Regions from separate parts of the Kosakonia sp. N21 genome, predicted to be linked through region 1. Evidence: predicted binding sites of a transcription regulator. Region 1 holds the regulator's gene; each other region holds the start of a gene.

Region 1 (4,038 bases):
GCCTGCACTGTTCGTGCGCGGCGGTAACTCGCCGTATGTGACGGAAGCATACCGTGACGCCCTGCTGGCGCAATTTCCGCAAGCGCGGGCGCATGTGATAGCTGGAGCGGGCCACTGGGTGCACGCAGAGAAACCGGAAGCGGTCATGCGCGCTATCCGTCGTTATCTCTCTGAAAAGGCAAACTGATTAAAAAGACGGCGACCGGTCGTTTGAACGCGCCCGGTCGTTGGCGCGCCCGTTGCGCTGATGTATGATGGCGCGCTATTCAGCCCGGGGCAACGTCCCGATTGCTTGTCTTTCCCGTAGTATGCTGCTTAAACCATGGCTAAAGAACAAACGGACCGTACGACACTAGATCTGTTCGCGAATGAGCGTCGTCCGGGACGACCCAAGACCAACCCGCTCGCGCGCGATGAACAGTTGCGCATCAACAAACGTAACCAGCTAAAACGCGATAAAGTTCGCGGGCTCAAACGCGTTGAATTGAAACTGAATGTTGAAGCGGTAGATGCGTTAAACGAGCTGGCGGATGCCCGTGAAATGAGCCGTAGCGAGCTTATTGAAGAAATGCTGCTGGCCCAGCTCAACGCCTTACGCGGATAGCGAATCCTCCGAATCACCGCTTTTACGCCTTTTTTCGTGTGTCATAGAGTGCAGTCCGGCGCGATAGCTGTTTCCGCGCGCTTCCCTGTTCTGCTATGATTGCCCTTATCTGTGGGCTAAACGCCACCACCATCTCATTAAGTTTCAAGAGGTTATTTTACTCATGGCAATTACAGGCATTTTCTTCGGCAGCGATACCGGCAACACCGAAAATATCGCGAAAATGATTCAAAAACAGCTTGGTAAAGACGTTGCCGATGTTCATGACATTGCCAAGAGCAGCAAAGAAGATCTCGAAGGCTATGACATTCTGCTGCTCGGCATCCCAACCTGGTATTATGGCGAAGCGCAGTGCGACTGGGATGACTTTTTCCCGACGCTGGAAGAAGTGGATTTCAACGGTAAGTTAGTCGCCCTGTTCGGCTGTGGCGACCAGGAAGATTACGCAGAATATTTCTGTGATGCGCTGGGGACTATCCGCGACATCATTGAACCGCGCGGCGCCACCATCGTGGGCCACTGGCCGACTGCTGGCTACCATTTTGAAGCGTCTAAAGGCCTGGTGGATGATGATCACTTTGTGGGTCTGGCGATTGATGAAGATCGTCAGCCGGAACTGACCGCAGAACGCGTGCAGAAATGGGTTAAGCAGGTTTCGGAAGAGCTGCACCTGGACGACATCATTAATGCCTGATGTTTACGGCGCAGCCTGTGGGTTGCGCCGTATTAATAGGTACAAGCGATGGAAATAATTGCTACAAATTTTTAACTTTTTTATTCATCACTGTACAATAAGCCCTGCTAAACTTGGGCTGCCGCACGGGACTTTGTCGGCGACACCACGTTTTATAAGCTTACTTTACTTGAGGGCTTGCAGTTTTCATTTAGGCATGGCAGTTCTATAATGAGACGCATTATCCCAGGTGCATTCCTATAACTTCCGCTAAGGAAGTGAATCGTATAGCAACAGGACAGATTCCGCATGACTGACAACAATACCGCATTAAAGAAGGCCGGCCTGAAAGTCACGCTTCCTCGGTTAAAAATCCTGGAAGTTCTTCAGGAGCCGGATAACCATCATGTCAGTGCGGAAGATTTATACAAGCGACTGATCGACATGGGCGAAGAGATCGGCCTGGCTACGGTTTACCGTGTATTGAACCAGTTCGATGACGCCGGCATTGTGACCCGTCATAACTTCGAAGGCGGCAAGTCCGTTTTTGAACTGACCCAGCAACATCACCACGATCACCTGATTTGCCTCGATTGCGGCAAAGTGATCGAATTCAGTGATGATTCTATTGAAGCGCGTCAGCGTGAAATCGCCGCCAAACACGGCATTCGTCTGACGAACCACAGTCTCTACCTGTATGGCCACTGCGCTGAAGGTGACTGCCGCGAAGATGAAAGCGCGCACGACGCGAAATAATCCATTCTGATATGCAAAAGCCAACCTGACGGTTGGCTTTTTTTTTAGTTGCCGGATAACAGCAGCAGGCTGCGCCCTATCCGGCTTGCATAGCAATCACGCTTTGACACTGTCCACACGACTCACGCGTTTTCCGTCCGGGCTGGCGGTGCGCACCTGCACGTCCCCACTCACCTGCGGGCGGGCGCTATCGTTATAACGCTGCCAGTGTTTGCCGCCGTCGGTAGAGTACTCCACCACCATGCCAGGGAAGCTGGTGTTGGCTTCAAGCACGCCGCCCACCACGCGAGCACCCGGCACCGGCAGGCGGTAATGAATACCCGCTTTATCCAGTTTTGCCAGCTCGCGACTGCCTAACACGTTGGCAAAGCGCGTCCAGTCTTTATCCAGAGCACGAACATCGACCATGTGCGTTTCACCGCCTTTATACTCACGCCCGGCTTTGTAGTCCTGCTCCCAGGCCGCGCGATGCCATGCGCGCTCCGCCACCGCAACCAGACGCGGATAGATCATATACTCCATCTGGTTATCAGTGCGTACCACTTCGCTCCACAACTGTGCGGAGAGGCCATACGCCCCAGGCCACGGTTTATCTGACTTCGCGGTAAAGGGGTTGCCATCCCGGTCGACCGAGGTTTCGGCGTTTTGCGGCATATTGTCCGGCGCGAAACTGAAGATCTTACGTTCGTCGCTAAAGCGCGTGCCCCAGTAATAGCCGCTCTCTTGCGGGTTCACTTCATACGGGAAATCGAGATAGACATAATCCGGGTTGGAAACGATGACGCGGAACCCTTTGTTTGCCCAGTCATTAACCGAGTCAAAACCGCCCCAGTAGAGCGTGTCCCAGAAGTTAACGTTGACATGATCGGTGGCGAATACCGACGCGTCTTTGGCATCTTTCAGACCATCCTGCCAGGCCTGCATCGTATTAATGCCGCGGGCTTTCACCTGTTTGCTGACTTCAACGCCAAAATAGCTGGAAAGATGCTCAACATCCGTCACTTTTCCGTCTTTGATCATCGCCTGACACGCCTGCGACTTCGCCCACGGTTTGTCCTGCTTGCTCTTATCGATGATGCCCTTGCCCGCCTCCGGGTTCTTCTGATCGGTGTAGCCAACGCCGAGGTAAATATTTTTTGCCTCATCGCCGCCAAAATGCCAGGTTTGCAGCGGCAGGCCCGCTTCTTTATGCATCTGCTGGATTTCACCGATCACTTTGTCGACAAAATTGCGTGACGAGTCGAGGCAAGGGTTAAGGTAGCCGGTACGGTTATAAAACTGTACCCCGGTGGTGTTGGAGGTATCCGTTGGATCCAGCAAACGGAACTGCGCCGCGGCCTGCTCGTTGCCCTCTTTCATCAGTCGATCGTAACGGGCTTCCATAGAGATAACTGCCGCACGCGCATGGGCCGGCATATCGATTTCCGGAATGACCTCAATCTGCCGGGCTTTAGCATACTTCAGGATCTCGATGTAATCCGCGCGGGTAAAGAAACCGCTCCCGTTGTTGTTGCTGTCCGGGCCAGAACCCAGTTGCGGCAACAGGCAGGTTTTTTCGCTCAGATCGTGGCAACGTTTGCTACCAATATCGGTCAGCTCCGGCAGGCCGGGGATCTCAATACGCCAGCCTTCATCATCACTGAGATGAAAGTGGAATTTATTCAGTTTGTAGGCCGCCATCTGATCCAGCAGACGCAGTACTGCGTCCTTGCTGTGGAAGTTACGACCAACATCCAACTGAATTGCGCGGTAATCAAAGCGTGGCGCATCTTTGGCGTCCAGCGCAGCAATTTTCATTGCACCTGTCGTTGGGATCAGCGACAGCAGTGATTGTAAACCGTAGAACACCCCGGCCTGATCGTAACCGGTTACTACGGCTTCTTTCGCGCCAATATGCAAGGTATAAGCGCCAGATACCGCCTCGTCGTCGTTGAAATCACGGGTCGCAATGACGCTGCGAACAGGATAGCTCCCCGCTTTCACTCCCAGCAGCGCAAAACGGCTT
Region 2 (4,038 bases), on a different contig from region 1:
CGCTTTTCGGTCAACCTGATGCCGTTAACGTTGATGCAGAACGATTTTGTTGCACAACTGCTCTCTCTCTTTGCCCGTTATGCCGTGGCGCCGCAAGAGGTGATTATTGAGATCACCGAAGAGCAGGCGCTGTCGCACGCTGAAGTGAGTATTCACCATATTCAACGATTGCGCGAAGCCGGGTTCAAAATTGCTATCGACGATTTTGGTACCGGCTATGCGAACTTTGAACGTCTGAAACGGTTGCAGGCGGATATCATCAAGATAGACGGCTGTTTTGTGCGGGATATCCTGAACGACCCTCAGGATGTGATGATCGTGAAAGCCATCTGTGAACTGGCGAAAGGGAAGTCGCTGACGGTGGTGGCGGAGTATGTGGAAAACGAAGCTCAGCGCGCACTGTTGCTGCAAGCTGGGGTCGATTATTTGCAAGGCTACTTATTAGGGAAACCGCAACTGCTGGCTAAGGCATAAAAAAACCGGGGCTATCCCCGGTTTTCAATAGTGTTGGCCATCCGGCAATCAGATAACCAGCGCCGCAATTGCAGCAGACAGCACGCTCACCAGCGTAGAGCCGTAAACCAGTTTCAGACCAAAGCGGGAAACCACGTTGCCTTGCTCTTCGTTCAGGCCTTTAATCGCACCGGCGATGATACCGATAGAAGAGAAGTTCGCGAAGGAGACCAGGAATACAGAGAGGATGCCTTCTGCACGCGGAGAGAGGTTGGCCGCGATTTTCTGCAGATCCATCATCGCCACGAATTCGTTGGAAACCAGTTTGGTTGCCATGATGCTCGCCACCTGCAGCGCTTCGTGAGCCGGTACGCCCAGCACCCAGGCGATGGGGTAGAAGATATAGCCCAGAATGCCCTGGAAAGAGATACCAAAAATCGCCGCGAACAGCGCGTTCAGACCAGAAATCAGCGCGATAAAGCCAATCAGCATCGCCGCAACGATAATCGCCACTTTGAAGCCCGCCAGAATGTATTCGCCCAGCATTTCAAAGAAGCTCTGACCTTCGTGCAACTTCGCCATTTGCAGGTTTTCTTCGCTCTCTTCCACGCGGTACGGGTTGATCAGCGACAGTACGATAAAGGTACTGAACATGTTCAGCACCAGCGCCGCCACAACATATTTCGGCTGCAGCATGGTCATGTACGCGCCAACGATGGACATCGAAACGGTGGACATCGCCGTCGCCGCCATGGTGTACATGCGGTTGCGCGACATTTTGCCGAGGATATCTTTATAGGCAATAAAGTTCTCGGACTGACCCAGAATCAGGGAGCTGACGGCGTTAAATGACTCCAGTTTGCCCATGCCGTTCACTTTAGACAGCACCGTCCCGATGGCGCGAATAATGATTGGCAACACGCGGATATGTTGCAAAATCCCGATCAGTGCAGAAATAAAGACAATCGGGCACAGCACTTTCAGGAAGAAGAACGCCAGGCCTTCGTCATTCATTTTACCGAATACGAAGTTGGTGCCTTCGTTGGCGAAACCGAGCAGTTTTTCAAACATTTCGGAGAAGCCTTTAACGAAGCCCAGGCCGATATCAGAGTTCAGGAAGAACCAGGCCAGTAAAACTTCAATCACCAGCAATTGAATAACAAAGCGGATGCGGATTTTCTTGCGATCGCTGCTCACGAGCAAGGCAAGCAGCGCCACGACAGCAAGCGCCAGGACAAAGTGCAGAACACGGGACATATTTGCTCCAAATATGAGACGGGTAGAAATTTCGTGCACATTCTATGTAACAAGCCAAAAGAAAACGAGATCAAACACACACTATATTAATGGCCTGTGACCAGACTCAAAATTAGTGATCCACCATACATTTCTGTTATGTTAAGTAAAGGAGTGAAAAGTTGCGTCGTGATGCTAAACTCTTAACATAACGCTGCGGCAGTTCCTGTTGCCGCCGTCACCATACTGGACATTCAGCCCTTCTATTGTTTCTGGCTATCAGAGAAATCAGGTAAACCCATCTAAATGAACTTGATAATCATTCTCATTTTGGTAGCATGAAACATAGCAAAGGCTATATTTAAGGGCATAAAATGAACAGTAGTCGCGTTGAGAATAGCAGTGGGCGTGCAGCGCGCAAGCTGAGGTTCGCGTTAATGGGACCGGCGTTCATTGCGGCGATTGGCTATATCGATCCCGGCAACTTTGCCACCAACATTCAGGCGGGGGCAAGTTTCGGCTACCAGCTATTGTGGGTTGTGGTGTGGGCCAATTTAATGGCGATGCTGATTCAGTTGCTCTCCGCCAAACTCGGTATCGCCACCGGCAAAAACCTGGCTGAGCAGATCCGCGATCACTATCCACGCCCGGTGGTCTGGTTCTACTGGGTACAGGCGGAAATTATCGCCATGGCCACTGATCTCGCGGAATTTATTGGCGCGGCTATCGGTTTTAAAATGATCCTCGGCGTTTCGCTGCTGCAAGGCGCAGTGCTGACCGGCGTTGCCACCTTTTTGATTTTGATGTTGCAACGACGCGGGCAAAAACCGTTAGAGAAGGTGATCGGCGGGTTATTGCTGTTTGTTGCAGCGGCATACATTGTTGAGCTGGTGTTTTCTCAGCCGCGGCTGGCGGCGCTGACGAAAGGGATTGTGATTCCCAGTTTGCCGGGAACCGACGCCGTCTTTCTCGCCGCTGGGGTGTTGGGCGCGACCATTATGCCGCATGTGATTTACCTGCACTCTTCCCTGACGCAGCATTTGCACCAGGGAACCCAGCGTCAGCGCTATTCAGCCACCAAATGGGATGTAGGAATTGCCATGACCATTGCCGGTTTTGTGAATCTGGCAATGATGGCCACCGCAGCCGCGGCTTTCCATTTTAACGGTCATACCGGGATTGCCGATTTGGATCAGGCTTACCTCACGCTGGAGCCGTTATTGAGCCACGCGGCCGCCACCATTTTTGGTCTGAGCCTGGTGGCGGCAGGTCTCTCTTCGACGGTGGTGGGCACGCTGGCGGGACAGGTGGTGATGCAAGGGTTTGTGCGTTTCCATATTCCGCTGTGGGTTCGTCGCACTATCACCATGATGCCCTCGTTTATCGTCATCTGGCTGGGGCTGGATCCTACGCAAATTCTGGTGATGAGCCAGGTGTTGCTGAGCTTCGGTATTGCGCTGGCGTTGGTGCCGCTGCTGGTGTTTACCAGCAATCATGCGCTGATGGGTGAACTGGTGAATTCATCGCTGATTAAGCGTACCGGCTGGGTGATTGTGGTACTGGTGGTCAGTTTAAATGGCTGGTTGTTAGTGGGGACCGCGGCAGGGTTATAGCGTTCTGCTCACCAATCACCACAAAGAAAAAAGGAGCGCATGCGCTCCTTTTTCGTATCAATGATGACGCCAGCGACCGCCTCCCGGCCCGCGGTGGTCATCGCGATCGTTCCAGCCTTCGCGGTAGCCGCGCTCATAGGCATCGCGTTTATCCCAACCGCGATGCCATCCGCGGTCGTGTTTATACCAGTGGTTGCCGCGCCATTCATAGTTGCGACCCCAGTAGTCGCGGTCGCGCCAGCGTCCGCCGTCCCAGTAGTTACCGTAATTATCACGATCGCCAATTTGTAATTTTATAGACGGCAACAGGGTGATTTCGCCAGCATTAGCGACCAGGGGGGCTGAAGCCATTAACACTGCTGCCAGAATCAGTGACCTGAACATACTCTTCTCCTTCACGATCGGGGCCGAAACGGCCTGTTACAACAATCTTACGGGGCGGTAAAACCCCGTATTATTGGCGGAACTCCTAAATCATGAATGGCAGCACTTTTTGCTAAAAATGATGTTATTTTGCACCGCTGAGAATGGCGTCGATCTCCTCGCATTCTGCTGCGCTGAAATCCCGATTGGCCAGCATGCCAACGGCATCGTCCAGTTGCCCGATCTTACTGGCGCCAATCAGCACCGAGGTCACTTTGCCGCCGCGTAGCACCCAGGCCAGCGCCATCTGCGACAGTTTCTGTCCTCGCCGTTGAGCTACCGCATTCAGCGCGCGTACAGTCGCCAGTTTTTC
Region 3 (4,038 bases), on a different contig from region 1:
CGCGCTGCTGGCGAAAGTGCGCGATTATCTGTGGAAAAACGCCCACCTGGTGGCGACCGTTGTCAGTGGCAAAGAGGAAGAAGGCGCGAAATTCCGCGACTACTTCGATCATCATGAGCCGATTGCCACTACCCCCTCTCACCGCGCACTGGCCATGTTCCGTGGGCGTAACGAAGGCGTACTTCAGCTCTCGCTGAATGCCGACCCGCAATTTGACGAACCGCCAAAAGAGAGCCACTGCGAGCAGATCATTATCGATCACCTCGGCCTGCGTCTGAATAATGCCCCGGCGGATAGCTGGCGCAAAGGCGTGGTGAGCTGGACCTGGCGTATCAAAGTGTTAATGCATCTGGAAACCGAGCTGATGGGCACGGTACGTGAACGCGCAGAAGATGAAGCGATTAACGTTTTTGCCCGCAACCTGCACGATCTGTTGATGGCCGCACCGGCCGGTCTGCGCGCCACCATGGGGCTCGATCCGGGCCTGCGTACCGGCGTAAAAGTCGCGGTCGTGGATGGCACCGGCAAACTGGTGGCGACCGACACCATTTACCCGCATACCGGCCAGGCTGCGAAAGCGGCGGTTGCCGTCGCGGCGCTGTGTGAGAAGCATAACGTTGAGCTGGTCGCCATCGGCAACGGCACCGCGTCCCGCGAAACAGAGCGTTTCTACCTCGATGTGCAGAAACAGTTCCCGAAAGTCACCGCACAAAAAGTGATCGTCAGTGAAGCCGGCGCATCGGTCTACTCCGCTTCTGAGCTGGCAGCGCTGGAATTCCCGGATCTCGACGTTTCTCTGCGCGGTGCGGTCTCTATCGCCCGCCGTTTACAGGATCCACTGGCTGAGCTGGTGAAAATCGATCCGAAATCCATCGGTGTCGGCCAATATCAGCACGATGTCAGCCAGACGCAGTTAGCGCGCAAGCTGGATGCGGTCGTTGAAGACTGCGTGAACGCCGTCGGCGTTGACCTGAATACCGCCTCTGTTCCACTGCTGACGCGCGTAGCAGGTCTGACCCGCATGATGGCGCAGAACATCGTCACCTGGCGCGATGAAAATGGTCAGTTCCAGAATCGCCAGCAGTTACTCAAAGTCAGCCGCCTTGGGCCGAAAGCCTTTGAGCAGTGCGCAGGCTTCCTGCGTATCAACCACGGTGACAACCCGTTGGATGCTTCAACAGTCCACCCGGAAACCTACCCGGTGGTGGAGCGTATTCTGGCGGCAACCGCGCAATCCCTGCGCGATTTGATGGGCAACAGCAGTGAACTGCGCAAACTGAAAGCCACTGAATTTACCGATGAGCGCTTCGGTGTGCCGACGGTGACAGACATTATCAAAGAGCTGGAGAAACCGGGGCGTGACCCGCGTCCGGAGTTCAAAACCGCGACCTTTGCTGAAGGTGTTGAAACCCTCAACGACCTGCTGCCTGGCATGGTGCTGGAAGGCGCGGTCACCAACGTCACCAACTTTGGCGCGTTCGTTGACATCGGCGTGCATCAGGATGGCCTGGTTCATATCTCTTCGCTGGCGGACAAGTTCGTTGAAGATCCGCATACGGTGGTCAAAGCGGGCGATATCGTGAAAGTGAAAGTGCTGGAAGTGGATCTCCAGCGCAAACGCATCGCGCTGACCATGCGTCTGGATGAACAACCCGGCGACAGCAACACCCGTCGCGGTAATGGCAACAGCAACGCGGGCAACCGCGATGCTGGCCGCAACAACGCACGCCCGGCGAAAGCACCGCGCGGCCGCGATACACAACCCAGCGGCAACAGCGCGATGATGGATGCGCTGGCGGCGGCAATGGGTAAGAAACGCTAAACGCAGACGATAGCCCTTCCCGGACAAGAGAAGGGCTATTTTTTCGACAAACCATTCGAAAATATAAAAGTTAATTCACACCGTTATTCAACGTAATAAAATTAACTCTTTATTTTACATGCTAATTAGCGTTCAAAAATATTAATCAACTCTATCTATAATTAGCGCATTTAACATGCTGTATCAGTGCATTTTTTCACGTCAATCACTTTCCATCCTTAATAAATCCTTAAGCCAGAAAAAATGTCATTAACGCTATTTTTTTGTGTCTTTATTTTTCCAACACAGCACGAAATGCATAACCCAACAAAATGTTGAGCTACGTCAAAACAGGTCCAAATTAATATATTCGACTGCCTGCCAGCGCATTTTTATGATTGATGATAAAAACTATTCTCATTATCATTGTGCCATGTTGAGTATTTCTCTTTTCTCATTGGCCACTACCGGATGCCATGCGCCCGCACGACGCATGATAAATATTGGTTCGCAGCGTACATAAGTAGGTTCTATGCAATTCTCTCCTGACAGCGCGTGGAAAATTACCGGCTTTTCACAAGAAATTAGCCCGGCATGGCGGCAAAAACTCCTCTCTTTAGGCATGTTGCCCGGTTCCTCTTTTAATGTGGTGCGCGTGGCGCCGTTAGGCGATCCCATTCATATCGAAACCCGACGCGTTAATTTAGTGTTACGGAAAAAAGATCTTGCCTTCCTCGAACTGGAAGCAGTTTCACGTTAATGGTTCGGCCGTTACAGAGAGTTACGTAAAATGAAAAAAATAACCATTGGCTTAATTGGTAATCCTAATTCAGGCAAGACAACATTATTCAATCAGTTAACCGGTGCGCGTCAGCGTGTGGGTAACTGGGCTGGCGTTACCGTTGAACGCAAAGAGGGTTCATTCACTACCACAGATAACCAGGTCACGCTGGTCGACCTTCCCGGCACTTACTCCCTGACCACCATTTCTGCGCAAACCTCACTGGATGAACAGATTGCCTGCCACTACATTCTGAGCGGCGACGCAGACCTGCTGATCAACGTGGTGGATGCCTCCAACCTGGAGCGTAACCTCTACCTGACCCTGCAACTGCTGGAACTCGGCATTCCCTGCATTATCGCCCTGAATATGCTAGATATCGCCGAAAAACAGAAAGTACGCATTGATGTCGACGCCCTTGCCGCGCGCCTTGGCTGCCCGGTGATCCCACTGGTTTCCACCCGCGGTCGCGGCATTGAAGCCCTGAAGCTGGCGATCGACCGCCATCAGGCCAACGACAGCGTTGAACTGGTGCATTACGCCCAACCACTCTCCCGGGAAGCGGACGCGCTGGCGCACATGATGGGTGACGAGACACCGTGGCAGCAACGCCGCTGGATGGGTCTGCAAATGCTGGAAGGTGATATCTACAGCCGCGCCAACTCAGGCATCAGTACCCAGCACCTGGAAACGACTCTGTCTCGTTTGCAGGCCGAAATGGATGACCCGGCGCTGCATATTGCCGATGCGCGTTATCAATCCATCGCCGCGATTTGCGACACGGTGAGCAACACGCTGACCGCCGAGCCCAGCCAGTTCACGGCTGCGGTCGACCGCGTGATCCTGAACCGTTTTTTGGGCCTGCCCATCTTCCTGTTCGTCATGTACCTGATGTTCCTGTTCGCCATTAACATCGGCGGCGCATTCGCCCCTATTTTTGATGCCGGTTCAGTGGCGGTGTTTGTGCATGGCATTCAGTGGCTGGGTTATACGTTGCACTTCCCGGCGTGGCTGACCGTGTTCCTTGCCCAGGGGCTGGGCGGCGGGGTGAATACCGTGCTGCCGCTGGTTCCGCAGCTTGGCATGATGTACCTGTTTATGTCTTTCCTCGAAGACTCCGGGTATATGGCACGCGCCGCCTTTGTGATGGATCGCCTGATGCAATCGCTGGGACTGCCGGGTAAATCCTTTGTGCCGTTGATTGTCGGCTTTGGTTGCAACGTGCCATCGGTGATGGGTGCACGTACGCTCGATGCGCCGCGTGAGCGGTTGATCACCATCATGATGGCGCCGTTTATGTCCTGCGGTGCGCGTCTGGCGATCTTTGCTGTTTTTGCTGCGGCCTTCTTTGGTCAGCAGGGTGCGGTGACGGTGTTCTCGCTGTATGTGCTTGGTATCGTGATGGCTATTCTGACCGGGCTGATGCTGAAGTTCACCCTGCTGCGTGGTGAAGCAT
Region 4 (4,038 bases), on a different contig from region 1:
TCCCGTTACAATATCATTTTCAAGTTCATCATCAGCAGCATCATTCCACCGACCAGCGCAACGCCTGAAGGCAACAGCACAAAGTGCCGTAAACGTTTGTGGTACAGCATTGCTGGCGTGAGCAACAGCCCAAGTACAATGACTCCCCGCCAGGCGTTAACTGACAGATCGGCAAGCGCCAGAATGGCAACAACCATGCCTGGTAATACAATCCCCCATCCACTCCCCAGCGCGCGTTGCAACATGCTTTCATCTCTCAAAGCGATAATGATAACCAATATCATATGATATGTTTTCTCATTTGTCAGCCCGATACGAAACGCCAGTATGAAGATTACTCATCTTCTAATGACAGGCATTCAGTAAGGTGATAAATTAAGCGCCACTTAAATGAAAATCCAAATCACTAATTTTTCGCGATAACTGTTTCATCGCGTTACATTTTCTTTTTTTGACTATCAGCACGCCGTTAGATTACGGATAAACAACGATTTTTAGGTATGACATTACAAACCTGGCAATCTCTCTGTAACAAGAAATATCGATTGTCCCTGCGTCTATTTCTGTTACTCAATGCGATCTCAGCGCTGTTCTCCATAGCTCTGCCGCTCTATAACTTGCGTATCTTGACGATCCCCGTATGCATCATCTTCGCGGCGAGCCTGGTGTTGCCAGCACTACACCACTATTTCCCTGGCCGAAAAATTAATATCACCCTTATTTCACTGATATTTGGCTGCCTGTGGGCGTGGCATGTAATCACTAAAGTCAGATTAATAAATGATAATGCTGATGCCTTTCTGCTGATTGCGTTATTGAGCATTCTGTTTATTGGCACCATTGCTTTTTCAAATCATATCCTTGCCTTTTTATTTCACTCGTTACCGGTATTCATCAGTTGTTTGTGGCTAAGCAGCGGGGAGAGCGAATTAAGAATGGTCTACTCCTTTGCACTGCCGGTATTGGGCATCTCTATTCAGCATGCAATTCAAAAGCGTAATGATCATTTTGCCCAGGCATTAATGAATCGCCTGATGCAGGAGCGCAAAACGCTCAATGATTTAAGCATGCTGGATCCGCTGACCGGCTTGTACAACCGCCGGGGTTTACAGCATAAACTCGACAATTTGCTGGCGGTAGATGATAGCCCCCGCTATGTGCTGCTTCTCGATATTGATCACTTTAAAGCCTATAACGATCATTACGGCCACATGATGGGGGATCAGGCGCTCATCCGCGTGTCTGCCGCCTTGCGCAATGCCGTACGCTCACGCGATATTGTTGCCCGCTTCGGTGGTGAAGAATTTATGATCCTGATTAATAACGCAGAACAGGAAGATGCCCGTCGTACCGCCGAGCGTATTCGCCAGCAAGTGTATGATCTGAAAATTCCGCATATGTTCAATGAAAGCGTCGCCACAAACGTCACCGTCAGTATTGGGATTGCGCCATTGCTCGGTAATGACATCGACGCGTCTCTTTCCCGTGCCGATAAAGCCCTGTATGAAGCCAAACATATGGGACGCAATAACATCCTGGTGAGTGAAGAATTACAGCCCGTCTGAGGCGCGCCCGCGCTAACTTTACGATAAACACCTTGCTATCGATTTTATCCGTGGTTAGGATTAAAAATCATTATCATTTAGATTTATCATCCTGCGACTGCCATGACTTCACGTACCGCAACGAACGCTGAAAATGTTATCTGGCGAGGGGGCCTCAACAATGAGCGCGATTCGCTGGCTAATGCCGTACGGGAAACTCTCGCCAGCCATCGCGAATATCTGCTTGATTTTATTCGTCTCGATGAACCAGCACCTTACCAGGCCATGACGCTGGCGGAATGGTCACAAGGAAGCGCGTTACAGACGCTTATTGCGACCTATTCCGATCATATTTATCGCAACCAATTAACGCAGCCGCGGGAAAACAAACCGTTGCTCTCGCTGTGGGCACAGTGGTATCTCGGGCTGATGGTTCCGCCGTTGCTACTGGCGCTGTTGACGCAGAAAAGCACAATCGATATTGCGCCTGAACATTTCCACGTCGAGTTCCACGAAACCGGCCGTGCCGCGTGCTTCTGGATTGATGTTCATCCCGATCGCGTATTAACGTCGTGCAACGATGCCCAACGAATTTCAGCGCTGACCACACACGCCATGCTCCCGGTTGTACAGGCGCTGGAAGCCACCGGAGAGATCAACGGTAAGCTTATCTGGAGTAATACGGGCTATCTGATTAACTGGTGCCTGGGGGATATGATCCCCGTGCTTGGCGAAGCACGCGTCGCAGCGCTGCGCCAGACCTGCTTCTTTGAAAAACAACTTGCCGATGGTAGCGACAACCCGCTGTGGCGCACCGTTGTGCTGCGGGACGGTGTGCTGGTGCGCCGCACTTGCTGCCAGCGCTATCGCCTGCCGGATGTCCAGCAGTGCGGGGACTGCACGTTAACATAAACAAAAGGGGCGGTTATTCCGCCCCTTTGCTTTCTTTGCGCATTCACGCAACCTGTTTATCGTTTTCTGCGCGCTGTGCTTCTTCTGCTTCCTGTTCCAGCAACTGTTTTTCGTACACTTTAAAGAACGGATAGTAGATAACCGCAGACACACAAGCGAGTAAGACCACCAGAATGGCTGCCCGGAAATCCCAACCCAGCGCCCACGCGCCGCCAATAGGTGCAGGAGCGGTCCATGGTACAACGGAAATCACTCTGCCAATAAGATCCAGTTTCATCGCCGCCCAGGCAATGATGGCGTTGATCGTCGGGGCCAGCAGGAAGGGAATAAAGAATACCGGATTCATTACGATGGGCGTGCCAAAAATGACCGGTTCATTGATGTTGAAAATACTCGGCACGACGCTTAAACGCCCGATGGAACGTAAATGTACCGAGCGGCTGCGCAGGTAGCAAAACACCAGCCCCATCGTCGCCCCGGAGCCACCAATCACGATAAAGAAAGTCCAGAACGCTTCCATAAAGATATGCGGCAACGGCGCGCCCTGCGCCAGCGCGGTCTGGTTCAGCCCAAGGTTCGTTAACCAGAACATTTGCAGCATACCGGAAACGATCGCGGCACCATGAATGCCCGCAAACCACAGTAAATGACCAATGATCACCGCCAGCAGAATGGCCGGTAATGAATCCGCTGCCGCCACCAGGGGTTTAAACAGCGCCATAATGGCTTGCGGGATCAGCATATTGAACTGCGTCTGGATCAGCAGACTCAGTGGATAAAGCGTCAGCACGACCACCAGCACAGGAATGAGCAAATCAAACGAGTTTTTTATCATCGGTGGCACCTGATCGGGCAGGCGAATACCAATGTTATGCGCTTTCAGAAAACGCATCATTTCCACACAATAAATCGCCACCAGGATCGCGGTGAAAATACCGGTGCCACCCAGGCTATCTACCGGCAACGTGCCGTTGGTTTTAGGCGCAGCCACCAGTAAGAATGCCATCAGCGATAGCATGGCGCACATAAACGGATCCAACTGATGCGACTTCACATAATGCTTACCGAGATTGTAAGCAATGGCCGCGCAGATATAGATAGACATAATGCCCATCGTCATATCGAAAGGCGTGAGGATCCGCCCTTCATACTGTTTCGCCAGATCGAGCCAACCACGGGCGAAACCCCAGGTGGTGTCCGGCGAAAATGGCGGATAAGCAAAGACCAGCAGGAACGAGCCCACAATCATAAACGGCATTGCGGAAATAAAACCGTCGCGGATGGCCATAACATGACGTTGGGAAGAGATTCGCCCGGCAATCGGGCTGACGTAGTTTTCTATAAACCGGAAAATGAGGTTAAACGCAGCATGGTTGGCAGACATAGCAGATCTCCTGTCAGACTAACAAAGTAAGCGCACCAGCGAATATTCTGCCGCGTCGCGATCCATTTTTTCTCTGTGAAACCACGTGGTTTTTGGAACCAGCATTACAACGAAACAGGATACGTTCATAGACGGCTCTTTATTTAATTTTCTGGGCAGAGGGAAGTGACAAAATGAGTATTAACCCGGGTTGGTGAC

Evidence for each region. Region 1 encodes Fur, which represses iron uptake genes when iron is present. Its sites were predicted from a motif close to ATAATAATGAGAACNACTATCAA; they were not measured.
Region 2: a site for Fur is predicted at 2,002-2,024, ahead of ACQ3G7_RS01165 (Nramp family divalent metal transporter). Genes of this name have one in related genera too.
Region 3: a site for Fur is predicted at 2,206-2,228, ahead of feoA (ferrous iron transporter A). Genes of this name have one in related genera too.
Region 4: a site for Fur is predicted at 1,626-1,648, ahead of fhuF (siderophore-iron reductase FhuF). Genes of this name have one in related genera too.

Annotation. Positions count from the first base shown of each region.
Region 1 covers NZ_JBOBHR010000002.1:123,369-127,406, forward strand. The annotation lists gene ybfF (esterase) at 1-187, shown strand, start outside; gene ybfE (LexA regulated protein) at 323-604, shown strand; gene fldA (flavodoxin FldA) at 768-1,298, shown strand; gene fur (ferric iron uptake transcriptional regulator) at 1,587-2,033, shown strand; gene ACQ3G7_RS04385 (beta-N-acetylhexosaminidase) at 2,130-4,038, opposite strand, start outside.
Region 2 covers NZ_JBOBHR010000001.1:246,101-250,138, forward strand. The annotation lists gene ACQ3G7_RS01155 (EAL domain-containing protein) at 1-474, shown strand, start outside; gene ACQ3G7_RS01160 (NupC/NupG family nucleoside CNT transporter) at 523-1,710, opposite strand; gene ACQ3G7_RS01165 (Nramp family divalent metal transporter) at 2,064-3,302, shown strand; gene ACQ3G7_RS01170 (DUF2502 domain-containing protein) at 3,360-3,686, opposite strand; gene mgrA (L-glyceraldehyde 3-phosphate reductase) at 3,811-4,038, opposite strand, start outside.
Region 3 covers NZ_JBOBHR010000008.1:184,041-188,078, reverse strand. The annotation lists gene ACQ3G7_RS19185 (Tex family protein) at 1-1,822, shown strand, start outside; gene feoA (ferrous iron transporter A) at 2,334-2,561, shown strand; gene feoB (Fe(2+) transporter permease subunit FeoB) at 2,592-4,038, shown strand, end outside.
Region 4 covers NZ_JBOBHR010000003.1:425,064-429,101, reverse strand. The annotation lists gene ACQ3G7_RS09205 (DUF1435 domain-containing protein) at 6-284, opposite strand; gene ACQ3G7_RS09200 (GGDEF domain-containing protein) at 501-1,565, shown strand; gene fhuF (siderophore-iron reductase FhuF) at 1,668-2,456, shown strand; gene ACQ3G7_RS09190 (PTS sugar transporter subunit IIC) at 2,500-3,840, opposite strand.